Regions from separate parts of the Candidatus Manganitrophus noduliformans genome, predicted to be linked through region 2. Evidence: riboswitches for the same ligand, from Rfam matches in the RefSeq annotation. Region 2 holds a riboswitch; each other region holds the start of a gene.

Region 1 (4,541 bases), 320 kb from region 2:
GGAGTTGATCAACAAGACGCTGGGGAACAAGGTGTGGGACATCACCGCGATGGTGCGGGAGTGGATGAGCAGTCCTTCGAGCAACTTCGGGCTGCTGGTGAACTCCGATGCCAGCAAAGGGGCCGATCGCTACCGCTTCTTCGCCAGCATGGAGCACCCGACCGCCACTCTTCGGCCGTACCTGAGCGTCACCTACACCCTTCCATAGAAGTGAGAAGGTTGCCGCCGCTGTTCAGGGGAGGGCCAGATCCTCTGGAAGAAACGCGCGGCAAGGGGGACCGGGTAGACGGGATCGAGCAACTAGATTCTGATCCACCCGGTCCCTTCATGGCCGAACCGAAACCGGTCGGGATGGAAGATCTCCGCCAAGATCTCAAGCGATTCGGCAAGGCGGGGACCGGGGCGGTTGAAGTACTGGTTCCCGTCGAGCAGATAGACCTGTTTCTCGCGAACGGCTTTCAGCGCCGGCCAAGCCGGATGCGCGGTCAACGCGGGAAGCTCCTTCCGGGTCCGCGGAATGTCGAATCCGCACGGCAAGATCAGAATGACATCGGGATCGGCCTGAATGAGCGCTTCCCAGGTCATCCAGGGGGAGTGCTTCCCGGCCTCTCCGAAGAGATTCACCCCCCCCGCCATCCCGATCAACTCCGGCATCCAATTTCCCCCGGCCATCAGCGGATCGATCCATTCGATCGCCGCGGCGCGCGGCCTCACCGCCGGCCGTTCGTTTTTCTTCGCGATGGCCGCCATCCGCTCCTGCAACTGTTGCACGAGGGCGCGGCCCCGCTCGGAAACCCCCATCGCGTCGGCGACCCGCCGAATGTCGGCCCAAATATCAGAGAGCGCATTCGGGGCGAGGGGAATGAGGATCGGGGACGCCTCCGCCGCGGCGCCGGGGGTGATCCAATCCCGAAGCGCCGCTTCCACCTCCTTGAGGCTGACCGCGCAGACCTCGCATTGGGTCTGCGTGATGATGTGGGTGGGGCGAAGCTGTTTGAGAAGATCGGCGTCCACCCGGTAGATGCTCAACGCCTGCTGCAAAAGCCCTTTGACCCGCCGGTCGATCTCGCCGCTGGTCCCCTCGGTGGCGAATTTCGGCGCCGTGCAGACCGGCAGACGGGAAACCGAGAGGGGATAGTCGCATTCATGGGACCGGCCGACCAGTCGATCCTCCAAACCCAGCGCGCAGACGATTTCGGTGCTGCTGGCGATCAATGAAACGATCCGATTCATTCAGGCCGCCTCCTTTTGAAGAAGTGATGTTAGGTGTTCTCGAAGCATTCGCGCGTCCCGCGGCGCGTGCCCGCCGGTGTCGTTGTTGAAATAGGCATAAATCGCTTTTCCAGACCGGGCTTCGTTTGCAAGCCAGGCCGCCCAGTCTCTGAGCGTCCGATCGGAGTAGGCCCCTTGATAATGACCGTCGCCGCCGTGAAATCGGGTATAGACAAACGGCCCGATCGTCTCCCGCGGCGTGGCCGATTCGTGATGATCGTGGAGGCACATCGCCACCCCTCTCGCCTCCATCGCGTGGAAGATCTCATCGGTATACCAGGTTGGATCTCGAAATTCAACCACTTGCAGCGGGTGGTCCGGGAGGGCCTCCAAAAAGTCGAAGAGCCGCCGCTCGTTCCGCTTTAAACGAGGAGGGAGTTGATAAAGGACGGGGCCGAGCTTCGGTCCAAGAAGCCGGGCCCGGCTCCAGAAGAGGTGGAGCGGGTCGGCGGGATCTTTCAGCCTCTTGATGTGGGTGAGATACCGGCTCGCTTTCACCGCATAGAGAAAATGATCGGGGACCCGATCGCGCCATTCGGAAAACGTTTTTTCGCTCGGAAGCCGGTAGAAGCTGTTGTTGATCTCGACGGTGTCGAATTGCGCGGCATAGTAGTCGAGCCATTTTTTCTGAGGGAGGGAAGCGGAATAGAAGTTCCCTTTCCAATGACGATATTGCCAGCCGGAACATCCGACGCGAACCGCTTGTGCTTCCATGACCCTCCTTCCTTTCTCCTCGTGAAGAAATTCTTGAGATCGAGGCTTGATCAACTCATTTTAGAACAACGGCGTTCATGAAGGCAACGATGGGGCCGCGCCGGAGCATTGATTCAAACCGGATCTGCAGAGGTGGCGTGTCTTTCAAAAGTGGATGACGGTATGTCTTTCGGAGGGATGTCTCATGCCGAAATAATTTTTTGTCACGTGTGGAAAACTCGTTGACTCTTAAATTTTAAATGTGTTATATAACCTCTTATCGACGTATACCATGAAAGCTGTATACGCTTCGAAAGCCGTTCATCCAGGACATCTATCGATCCTTTGCTCAGAGCAAACCCGTCGAAAGATGGGGACGCAGAGCAACGGGGCTAAAGCTGTAAAGCCATGCCCGCCGAGCCGCCAAAGGAATGGCGGCTTTTTTTGGGGCGCGTTTGGGTCGCCCCTATCACGGACTGAATCAACACTCACCATACATACTCGCATTTGACCTTTGCTCAGAGCAAACCCATCGAAAGGTGGGGACGCAGAGTAACGGGGCTACCGCCATCCGGCCACGCCCGCCGAGCCGCCAAAGGAAATAGCTCTTTTCCTTTTTCGCGCTTGGAGGTTCGCCGTGGCAGATTACTTGAGAAGGTGCAGGCTTCTTCTCGCCCTTGTTTTTCTTCTCATCCTCGATCATCATGCGCTTGCCCTCGCCGGGGAGGCGGTCCTGACCTGGGATCCGAACAGCGAAGGAAACCTGGCAGGCTACCGGGTCTACGTCGGTCTGCTGCCGGGGGTCTACAGTCCTCCGATCAATGTGGGACGGGTGACTTCCTGGACGGTGCCGAACCTGACCGAGGGGCTGACCTACTATTTCGCGGTCACCGCCTATGATACGAACGGCAAGGAAAGCGGCTTCTCGAATGAAGCCCGCAAAACCATCCCTCCGCTAAACGATGTGATTGCGCCGCTGATCTCGAGTGTTACCAACAGCAATCGCACCCTGAATTCGGCGCTCATTACCTGGGGCACCGATGAGCCGGCGGATACGCGAATCGAGTATGGCACAACAACCGCCTACGGGCTGACCACGCCGTTGGTGTCGAGCTTGGTGACCGTGCACAGTCAGACCCTTTCGAATCTACTCCCCGGCACGCTCTATCACTACCGGGTCCTCAGCCGGGACGCGGCGGGCAATCTGGCGACCTCGGCCGATCAGATTTTTACAACGCTATCGGATACCACGACGCCGACCGTTCCCGGAAATGTTAGCGGGGCGGCGCTGTCGACCACTCAGATCAATTTGACGTGGAGCGCTTCCACGGATAACGTCGGGGTGGCCGGCTATCGGATCTATCGCAACGGGGTGCAAGTCGCCACGCGGACCACGCTGACCTACTCGGACGGGAATCTGACCCCCGATACCGTCTACAGTTATCGCGTGGCGGCTTATGACGCCGCGGGGAACCTCTCGGCGCAGAGCGCCGCGGCGAGCGTAAGGACATTGGCGCCGGCGGACACCGCCGCGCCGGTGATCTCCGGAATGGGCGCGATCAATATCACCGCCGGCGGAGCCTTGATCAGTTGGAGCACCAATGAGCCGGCCGACACGCAGATCGAGTATGGGACGACGACCGCTTTCGGTTCTTTCACCGCGATCGTTCCGACCCTGGTGACGGCGCACGCGCAGAGCCTTTCCGGCCTGCTTCCCGCGACGCTTTATCACTACCGGGTGCGCAGCCGCGATGCGGCGGGCAATTTGGCGGTCTCGGGAAGCGGCAGCTTCACCACCGCCGTTCTCCCCGATACAACCGCTCCTTCCGTGCCGACAAACGTCGGGGCGGCCGCGGTTTCGTCTTCGCAGGTTCAGTTGAGTTGGAGCGCCTCGACCGATAACGTGGGAGTGGCCGGTTATCGGATCTATCGCAACGGGGTGCAGATCGCCAGCAGCGCCCTTCGGACCTATCTCAACTCCGGCCTGGCGGCGAACACGGTATACAGCTACGCGGTGGCGGCTTATGACGCCGGGGGAAACCTCTCCCCCGCCTCGGCGGCCGTTTCCGTCACGACCCTCCCTTTGATGCCGACGGTCTCACAGTCGGCGGCTTCCGGTGTTACGGCCACCTCCGCCACCCTCTCCGGGTCGGTGAATCCGTCCGGGGCGACCACTTCGGCTTGGTTCGAGTATGGAACCACCACGGCTTACGGCAGCGGCACGACCCCGGTGACCCTCTCGGCGGCGAACACGATCTCCGCCGACCTGACCCTCTTGGCTTCGGGGACCACCTATCATTTCCGTCTTGTCGCCCGCAATGCGGGGGGGACGACTTTCGGACCGAACACTTCCTTCAACACGCCGTCCCCTCCGGCTTCCGCTCCGGCGCCGTCCCCTTCGGGCCCGATCACCGGCTACAGCATGTCAGAGGAGTCTTATGCCTGGGCGGAAGCCCCGACCCCGCTAACATTCAGCGGAGACGACAACGCGATCTCCCTCTCTCTTCCCTTCTCTTTTCCTTTTTACAGCCAGAGTTATCAGCAGATCTATATTTCCACAAACGGGTTGCTCACCT
Region 2 (4,541 bases):
CGATCGTCGCTTTTCCGGATGGAGCCAGGTTGGGGGCGGCGCCGTTGAGGGCGACATCGGGTCCGCTGAAGGTTGCTGTGCCGGCCGGCAGCCGGGCGGTGTTGGTTCCATCGGTGGCGGAAAAGTAGTAATTATGGGTTCCCTGCGCAAGGGTGGTCGTGTAGATGTATTGTTCGCCATTCGCGTAGTCGCCGTCACGGAGGGCCGCATCGGCGGTTGCATCGAGAGTCATGGCGACTCCGGTGGCATTGCCGTCGAGATGGATCTTGGGGTTGCCTGCGGCGGGGGCGGCGTTATTCACCTGATAATAAACCGTTTTGAACTTAAATGACGTTGTCGTATTTCCAAGGTTCGGGCTGACCCCGTCGCTGATGTAACCGGCCTCGATGGAGTTTTGCAAACGGACCGGGCCGTAGCTGACGACGACATAGAGTTGTGTGATCCGCATCCGGGTGTTATTGGTGTGATTCACGACCGCGACCAGGTTTTTGATATCGACCCAGGTCCAGGGGGCGCCGGTCAGGGGATTGAATCCATAAGCGGTCCCCGATAACGTGACATAACTCGTTGAAGAGGTGCTCAGGACCGATCCTTCGATGTGGTTGTCGGCGGAGGAGAGCCCGAGGGTAAAGTTGATCGTGCCCGACTCGCTCCGGACCACCGCGCTGACCTGGACCTGCGTGATGAATTGGCCGTTGTCCTGCGCGTCATCCATCGTCATAAATAGAAGGTCGCTGCTGCGTCTCCCCCGAGCGTAGCTCGAATCCCCGTCGTTGGTGTCGAGGGCGGTCTCGGAATTGAAGCAGTCGGAGCGCCTAAATCCGGAATTGCAGAAGCTGAACCCGGCGGTTCCATCGGCCACATCGGTTGGAAAGAGGGTGAAGCTCCCGGCCGGAAGGGAAACGGCGGGGCCGCTGAAGTTTCCGGAGACCGGGAAGAGGACACTGTTGGTGCCGTCGGAGACGCTGAAATAATAGTTATGTGTTCCGGTGGAGTAGCCGGCAGGGGCGGTGTAGGTGTATTGTTCACCGTCGAGGTAATCCCCGTTATAGAGCGATGGGTCGGAGGCGCCGGTGTCGAGGGTCATGGCGACGCCGGTCGCGTTGCCGTCGATATGGACCTTGGGGTTGTTGGCGGCCGGTGCCGTGCCGTTGGCTTGGCTATAAATGACTTTATAGGTGAAAGCGGTGGTGCTTTTTCCGGAGTCGGGACTGACCCCGTCGAGAGAATTGTAGCCGGGATCTTCCGCGAAGGAGAGGATGACCGGCGTATGGACGACCGCAACGCTGAATCGGGTGATCCGGAGGTCCTCTCTGCTTTCATTGAGGACCACCCCGATCATCTCGTTGAGGTCGTCCCAGGTCCACCCTTTTCCCGTGTCGGGATTGATCGCGTAGAGGGCGCTGGCCGGGGTATAAGTCGTATAGGTCCCGCAACTCGAGCTATTCGCCACGTTGAAGGCGGTGCTGACGTAGTCGGTCCCGTTCAACCGGAGGCCGATCCGAACGTTTGCCAGCGAGGTGGTCACCGAGCACATCACCGCCGAAACCTGAACCGAGGTGATCGAACCGGTCAGGGCGGAGTCGTCCATGTCGATATAGAGGACCTCTCCCCTGTCTGAGGCGTTGAGGTCGGCATAGGAGGTGTTCCCGTCGCTGGTGTCGAGGGCGGTCGATGCATCCGCCCCGTTAAAGCCCCAGTCTCCGATGCTCAGTGCATTTTCGCCGGAAGGAAGGATCGTGCTCGTCCCCGCGGGGATCTCGACCCCCGGGCCCGCGAGCGTTCCGGCGGTCGGTTTCTGGGTGCTGTCCGATCCGTCCGAGGCGGCGAAGTAATAGGTATGCTGGCCGGAGGAGAGGGAAGCAGCCGTGTAGGTGTACTGCTCGCCGTTTTCAAAGTCTCCATCCCTAAATTCGGGCTGTTCCGCGCTGGTATCCCGGACCATGTCGTGTCCGCCGTCGCCGTCGATATGAACTTTGATGGAGGTCGGTGCATTGTTGTTTAAATTGGTATAGACGACTTTATACGTAAACGGGGTGGCGGCCCCGCCCCCTTTGGGAAAGACGCCGCCGGTCGATCCAAAACCGGTATCCGGACTATAGGAGAGCGCCACCGGGGCGATGTAATTGATCGAGAGATACATCTGGGTGACCCGAAGACCGTTTGCATTGGTGACATGTTTGACGACCCCCATCATGTTATTGATGTCGTCCCAGCTCCAGGGGGCGAGCGTCGCCGGATTGCGGGTGAAGAAATCGCCGCTAAATGTTTGATAACTCGTCGTTCCGCCGAGGAAGGTGAACGGCACCGCCAAATCGTCATCGTTCGGCAACTGCGGGCTGAAGGCGGAGCTGACCGTAAGATCGTTCCGATCGCTGACGGAAGCGACCGTTCGGGTTTGTCCCATCGCCGTAATCTGACTTCCGGCCGCCAGCTGGGATGTAAAGCTGGTGGCGTTTCCATGGATGCTGGTGGCCCCGATGGAGTAGATGGTACCGGCGCCCGGCACCTCATCAAAGCTTTTAAGAAAATCGACGCCGTTGGTCCGGATCCCGATCTGCAGATTGCACGGAATGGTGGCACAGCGCGCTACCACGTTCAGCCGGACGCCGGTGATCATGGTCGTTGAAGCGGGGAAATCGTCCAGGTCCATATAGAGCGTTTCGTCAAGTACGGTGCTTGCCGCGTAGGAAGTGTCGCCGTTGGAGGTGTCAAGAGCGGTGGCCTCTGACCCGCCGGGAGTGAAGGTCCATCCTGTGGAGAGCGCATTCTTCCCGGAAGGGGAGAGGGCCTTTGTAAAATTGACTCTCACAAAAAGTTCGGTGACCCGAAGGGCGTCGGAGTCGGTTGAATGCTGCACGATCGGAATCAATGAGTTGATGTCGTCCCAGGTCCAGGGGGCGCTGGTTCTCGGATTGGTTGTATAGAGGTTCCCGGAATAACTTCGGTAAGAGCTGCTTCGGACCGTTCTGGTGCTGCCGAGACGGTCGGTTGTGTCGGTCGGCCCGGCCCGAAATCCCAACTGAATGCCGGTGCTCGACGACCCCGCAGCGCGGGCCATGGCAAAAACTTGAACATCGTTGATCACGAATCCGACAAGCGTCGTGTCGTCCAAATCCATGTAGATTTTATTGCCTAAAGCCGTATTTTCGATGTAGCTCGCATCACTGTCGTTGGCGTCCCAGACGTTTGCATAGGTGAACCCGCCCCCGACGACCGTCCAAGTTCCCGATGCGCTGAAATTGGAGTTTTGGCCGCTCGGATGCAAAGTGAGGGTTTCAGCAAGACTGGATGCGGCATTGAGAAGAATCGCAAGCAAGCCGGCAATAACAGGAAAAAGGCGCAGAGATGAGGGTCTTTTACCGAACGGTGATCGTTTCCTCACGAAGTGCCCTTCCTCTTGGAAAATTCTCGCCGAGCTTACTTGCCGACAGGCCGGTTTTCCCGTTTTCGGGTCCTCCCCGCCGGATGAATAAAATTTACTATCGGTATATCCTGAGTCAAGTATATCGTCACACCGCTCACAGTCAACAGGAACGACCGCACAATGATGTCGGTTGTGCCGTTTCGACATTCCTGGTTGACCTGAACTCATCGCAAGCGACCCCTCATTTTTCAGTTTCGTACTAAAAAAAGCTCATACCACCTTTGTGGATGAGCTTCGAGCGATTGCCGCTTCGGTAATCCTTGCAACCATATCCTTATGGGACTTAGGTCAAGGACTTTGCGCCCCGTCTCTTTCGAGGAGGGTAGCTCTTGTCGGTGGCATCATGGGTGTCTTTATGTAACTTTTAATATACGGCGGGGATGTCGTTACGTCAATATAAATAGTATCCCAACATTGTATTATGTGGAACGGTAAATTAGTTGGGATCTGCATTAAAAAAGACGGAGAGGGTGTTGTCGCCGGCATTGGTGACGACCAGGTCGTCTTTTGCGTCTCCGTTCAGATCTTCGGCCGAGATGGCCAGGGGGCCGTCACCGGTCGATTGTTGAATCGGATCGGAGAAGAGACCGCCGCCGATATTGAGCAAAACGGAGAGGGTATTATTGGCGCTGTCGGAAACCGCGATGTCCGGTTTTCCATCATTATCGAAGTCTCCCGTCGCGGCAAACTCGGGGTGTTCGCCCCCGGCGAGCGGTAACGTTTGAGCTGAAAAATTTCCGGCGCCGTCTCCAAACAACAGAGTGAGATCGGCGCTGGCACTGTTGACCACGGCCAGATCGATATTCCCATCACTGTCCCAATCTCCGGAGATCATTGCATTGGGACCCGTTCCGACGGAAATCGGCGGCTCCGGGCTGTCAAAACCGCCCGCGCCGTCATTGAGCAAAATCGCAACTTTGTCGTCTGATCCGAGTACGACGGCCAGATCGGTTCTTCCATCTTTATCCAGGTCAGCGGCAAGAAGCGCGATGGGCCCGCTCCCTTCGCTCGGAAAAGGAAGCGGAGATTGGAAAGTTCCGTCTCCGTTTCCGAGGAATAGAGAAATATCGCTTGTGGAAAGATTGGCGGTGGCGAGGTCTTGGTTGTCGTCGTT
Region 3 (4,541 bases), 310 kb from region 2:
GATCAACTCCGTGTCATAGGCCGCCGAGATGTCCGCCTGCGCCAACGGATAATTATTGCGGCAGCAGCTATTCGCCGTCCACGCGTTGGTCCCGTCATACGTCATACCGGTGGCCAGGGTCAGATCGGGATTCCGATTGATCAGCTTGTGCACGGCAACACTGTAGGTGGCATCTGCGGTCGCATCACTCTCCACCAGAGAGAGATTCAGCGTCGCGCTCTGAATCACCACCCCGGCCGGAAGACTGCTTAATGCAAATTTCATCAACACCGCATTGGCTGTCTGGTTTGCAGGAAAGGTGTAGGTGTTTAACGTCGTCGACGTATTGTACACCGACGTGTTGATATTGATGAACGTGTCGGCCGCCGGACTCAATCTCACCGTCGTCGGCGTGGATGTGGGCGGAGGAAGGGGCGCGGCGGTAGTGAAAGTATTGTCCAACGAGGTTGCGAGGTTTCCTGCGGCATCCCGGCTCAACACACGGTAGTGATAGAGCGTTTGAGGCTGCAGACCGGTCAAGGTTTGGCTATGAACCGTCACCAGGGTTGCCACCCGCGCGGTGGAAGAGCCATAAGCCGTGGTGGTCCCATACTGTATCTGTGTATCGGTCGGCTCGTTGGTTCCCCATGTAATCACCGCGCTGTTGCCGGTGACGCTCCCCGCGTTGATGCTGGAGATCACCGGGGCCAATGTATCGGGCGTCGTGAGCGTCTTCGTCACTTCGGCAGAGAAGCTGCTTTCATTTCCTGCGGTATCATAGGCCGTCACAGCAAAAAAATAGGTTTGGTTCGCAAGACCGGTCAGGGTATACGATGTCGTCTTGCCGACATTGATCGAAGGTCCATACGTCCGTGAGGCGGTCCCGAAATAGACGCGATATCCGGCCAGATCCGACTCGGCGTTCGCGCTCCAGGTCAGCGTGGCATCCCCGGCAAAAACGGTCATGCTAAAAAAGAGAAAAGAAAAAATGAAGACACCAAAGATCAGGCCAACCTTCTTAGCGTCACTCACGATGGACCTCCTTTTTTCCAAATAAAAAAGCCGCCAAATAGAAAATCCTTTGGCGGCTCGGCGGACATGGCCTTTCGGCTTTAGCCCCGTTGCTCTGCGTCCCCACCTTTCGATGGGTTTGCTCTGAGCAAAGGTCAGATTGAAACAGGACCGCTCATTCGATCATCCCCGCGATCACACGCAATCGCAAATAAAAAAGCCGCCAACGGGATTCCCTTGGCGGCTCGGCGGGCATGGAAGAGGAGCGTCTCTTCTTTAGCCCCGTTGCTCTGCGCCCTCTCCTTTCGGAGAGTTTGCTCTGAGCAAAGGATGAACGAATATTTCAATTGCCTTGTTATGATGTCGCAGTTTATATCATCCGACTTATTCACTGTCAATCGGACAGTGACCTTACGTGAGGAAGTGTGTATTCCAGATCACAAGAAATGTTATCTCGGAATTTCAGCGGGTTGACATTGTGCTCTCTCCGAATCATGCGCGTTCGCCGAAACGAAGCACAACTTCTCTTATTTCCTTCCACGCGCTTTTCCGTAGCGGCCATTCATTTTTCTTCGATCTTGAAGTAGGCGAGCGCGCCCGGGCGCGCTCTGATCGCCTGTTTCGTAGACGCATTTTGGGGGTGTAAAAGGGGTCCGAACTATGGTATGATCGGCCTAATAATCAATTGAGGCTTCTTAGGAACGCCAAGAAGGAGATCGATCCAAAAATGATCCAGATAACCGAGATTGCAAGGAAGAGAATCGCCGTCCTGAAGCAAGATCAAGAAACCAATCATGGGAAAAAGATCGAGGGACTCCGGCTGGTGGTCAAGTCGATGTCGCCGAGCCCCGAGTATGCCCTTGCCTTCGTCGAGCAGGGGAAGAAAGAGTTGAACGACACGGTGGTCGAAGTCGATGGAATTAAGTTATTCATGGAGTCGCGCCATGCGAACCTTCTCGAAGATGTGAAGATCGACTTCATCACCGGCCTCCAGCAGACCGGCTTTAAGGTCGATAATCCCAAGGTCATCGAATCGAAACCGGCGACGCCGGCGACACCCCCCAACTTGGAGAGCCCCCAGGCGAAAGCGGTCCAACAGGTCATCGATACCGAGATCAATCCGGGGGTGGCCGCGCACGGAGGGTATATCACCTTGGTCGATGTGAAGGAGGAGATCGCCTACATCCGGCTGGGAGGGGGCTGCCAGGGTTGCGGGATGTCCAATGTGACGCTCAAACAGGGGGTCGTCGTCGCGATCAAGAAAGCGATTCCCGAAATAAAAGATGTCGTCGATGTCACCGATCATGCCGGCGGAACCAATCCTTATTACACCCCCGGAAAATAACCAATCCCCCTTCCACCGTTCCAGCCCATCGAAAATGAACGGCCCGGGTCGGAGCACCCGTTTCGGCCGAACCAAGCCGGGGCATCGCACAATCAACCATCATCCGTTTCCAAGCTCTCCCCTCATTTTTCGGAGGGTTCCATGAAACGGCTTCTTCTCCTCCTCCCGAGCACGTCGTATCGCGCGGCCGACTTTCTCATTGCCGCGGAGCGCCTCGGCGTGGCGGTCGTCGTCGGCTCGAATGAGCGACAGGCCCTCGAATCGGTCGTTCCCGGAAAAACGATCACCCTCGATTTCGCCGATTTAAAAGGGGCCGCCGAAAAAGTGGTCGACTTCGCCAAGGATCATCCGATCGATGCTGTTGTGTCGGCCGATGAAGAGTCGATCGTTCTGGCCGCAACGATCTCGGAAGCGCTCTCGCTCCCCCACAACCCCGTCTCGGCGACCGCCGCCGCAAAGGACAAACATCGCCTCCGCGAGGTCTTGACCGCCGCCTCGCTCCCGACCCCTCCGTTCCAGCTCTTCTCGACCGACGATCCGCCGGAGGTCCTTTCGCAAAAGGTCTTTTATCCTTGCGTCTTGAAGCCGACCTTTCTCTCCGCCAGCCGCGGCGTGATCCGGGCGAATCATCCCGATGAGTTTGTCGCCGCTTTTTATTGGTTGAGCCGCATTCTAAAAGAGCCGGAGGTAAAGCGCCTCGGCGGCGATGCCGCCAAACAGATTTTGGTCGAGGATTTTATACCGGGAAAAGAGGTCGCGCTGGAAGGACTGCTCCGGGAGGGACATCTTTCGGCCCTGGCGCTCTTCGATAAGCCCGACCCGCTCGATGGGCCTTTCTTCGAGGAGACGATTTATGTGACCCCCTCGCGCCTCCCCCCCTCGATGCAAGAGGCGATCACCGAATGCACCGGCCGGGCCGCGGCGGCGCTCGGGCTGAAGGAGGGGCCGATTCATGCCGAGCTTCGGGTCAATGAGAGAGGCCCCTGGATCATCGAATTGGCCGCCCGATCGATCGGCGGGATCTGCTCCCGCGCGCTTCGATTCGGCGTCGGCCTCACCTTGGAAGAGATCATCCTTCGCCATGCCCTCGGCATGCCGATCGAATCGCTCGAGCGGGAGCGCCCCGCAGCCGGGGTGATGATGATCCCGATCCCGGCCTCGGGAACGTTGCTCAATTATCAAGGGGTCGAAGAGGCGAAAAAGGTGCCGGGGATCGTCGATGTGAAGATCACGATCCACCGCAAACAGAAGGTGATCCCCCTTCCGGAAGGGAGACGCTACCTCGGATTTATCTTTGCCCGCGCCCCTCAAGCTGAACAGGTCGAAGCCGCCCTCCGAGACGCCCACCGGAAGCTGAAATTTGAGATTGTCCCGTTTAAGTAACGGCGCCGGCCGTCAGGAGGCATCCCCCTGCTCCATCGGATACCCCGCCGCTCGCCACGCTTTGATCCCCCCGTCCATCGACACCACATTCGTATATCCCATCTTCTGCAGGTTGTCGGCCGCCAGGGCCGACCGATACCCTCCCCCGCAGTAGACGACGATCTCTGCCTTCTTATCGGGGATCAACCCCTCGATATCCCGCTCCAAAATTCCCCGCCCCAGGTGCCTTGCTCCGGCCGCGCGATCCTTCCCCCATTCATGGTCCTCCCGGACATCGATGAAGTGAACCGGCCTTCCCTCTTCCAACCTCGCCTTCACCTCCGCGACCGTGCACTCTTTAATCCGTTTTTTGGCCTCCTCGACCAGCTTGAGAAAACCGGGATGGTGCGCCATATACATGACTCCTTTAATAAAGGGGCTCCATTAATAAAAAGGGCTTCATCTCTGGAGCCCCCTTTACTAAATCGAGTTTGACCAATCTTAATGTTTCGCAGGAGCCGCCGCGACCGCCAGGGTGAAGAGGCCGTCCCCTTCCTGCGTGAGCTTGAATTTCGCCCCCGCGGGGACGACATCGCCGAGGTCCCCCGCGAAGAGATCTTCGATCATCTTCTTCACAAAGTCCTTCCCCATCTGCGCCGCGCCGATTCCGAGCCCTTGCGCCTTCGCCTGCTGAAAGTTCCCGAACTCCAACTCCTTGCTCCCGCCGAACTCAGCCGGAAGGGCAAAACCGTCGAAGACGATCCGGGCGCTGTTCAACGGCTCGATCAGCGCAATGAGCGTTTTCGCCACCTGGTCGGCCGGAAGGATCTGCGGTTCCGGCAGG

Evidence for each region. Region 2 has a riboswitch for cyclic di-GMP ahead of MNODULE_RS13020 (fibronectin type III domain-containing protein). Riboswitches for the same ligand answer to the same signal wherever they lie in the genome.
Region 1: another riboswitch for cyclic di-GMP. It lies ahead of MNODULE_RS11620 (fibronectin type III domain-containing protein); the one in region 2 lies ahead of MNODULE_RS13020 (fibronectin type III domain-containing protein).
Region 3: another riboswitch for cyclic di-GMP. It lies ahead of MNODULE_RS11635 (fibronectin type III domain-containing protein); the one in region 2 lies ahead of MNODULE_RS13020 (fibronectin type III domain-containing protein).

Annotation. Positions count from the first base shown of each region.
Region 1 is NZ_VTOW01000002.1:489,139-493,679, reverse strand. It holds gene MNODULE_RS11635 (fibronectin type III domain-containing protein) at 1-208, shown strand, start outside; gene MNODULE_RS11630 (cobalamin-binding protein) at 301-1,233, opposite strand; gene MNODULE_RS11625 (DUF72 domain-containing protein) at 1,234-1,986, opposite strand; cyclic di-GMP riboswitch class I at 2,309-2,393, shown strand; cyclic di-GMP riboswitch class I at 2,478-2,562, shown strand; gene MNODULE_RS11620 (fibronectin type III domain-containing protein) at 2,603-4,541, shown strand, end outside.
Region 2 is NZ_VTOW01000002.1:810,022-814,562, reverse strand. It holds gene MNODULE_RS13020 (fibronectin type III domain-containing protein) at 1-3,385, opposite strand, end outside; cyclic di-GMP riboswitch class I at 3,677-3,765, opposite strand; gene MNODULE_RS13015 (FG-GAP-like repeat-containing protein) at 3,864-4,541, opposite strand, start outside.
Region 3 is NZ_VTOW01000002.1:496,280-500,820, forward strand. It holds gene MNODULE_RS11635 (fibronectin type III domain-containing protein) at 1-1,011, opposite strand, end outside; cyclic di-GMP riboswitch class I at 1,060-1,144, opposite strand; cyclic di-GMP riboswitch class I at 1,227-1,319, opposite strand; gene MNODULE_RS11640 (NifU family protein) at 1,718-2,335, shown strand; gene MNODULE_RS11645 (ATP-grasp domain-containing protein) at 2,477-3,718, shown strand; gene MNODULE_RS11650 (rhodanese-like domain-containing protein) at 3,731-4,111, opposite strand; gene MNODULE_RS11655 (hypothetical protein) at 4,199-4,541, opposite strand, start outside.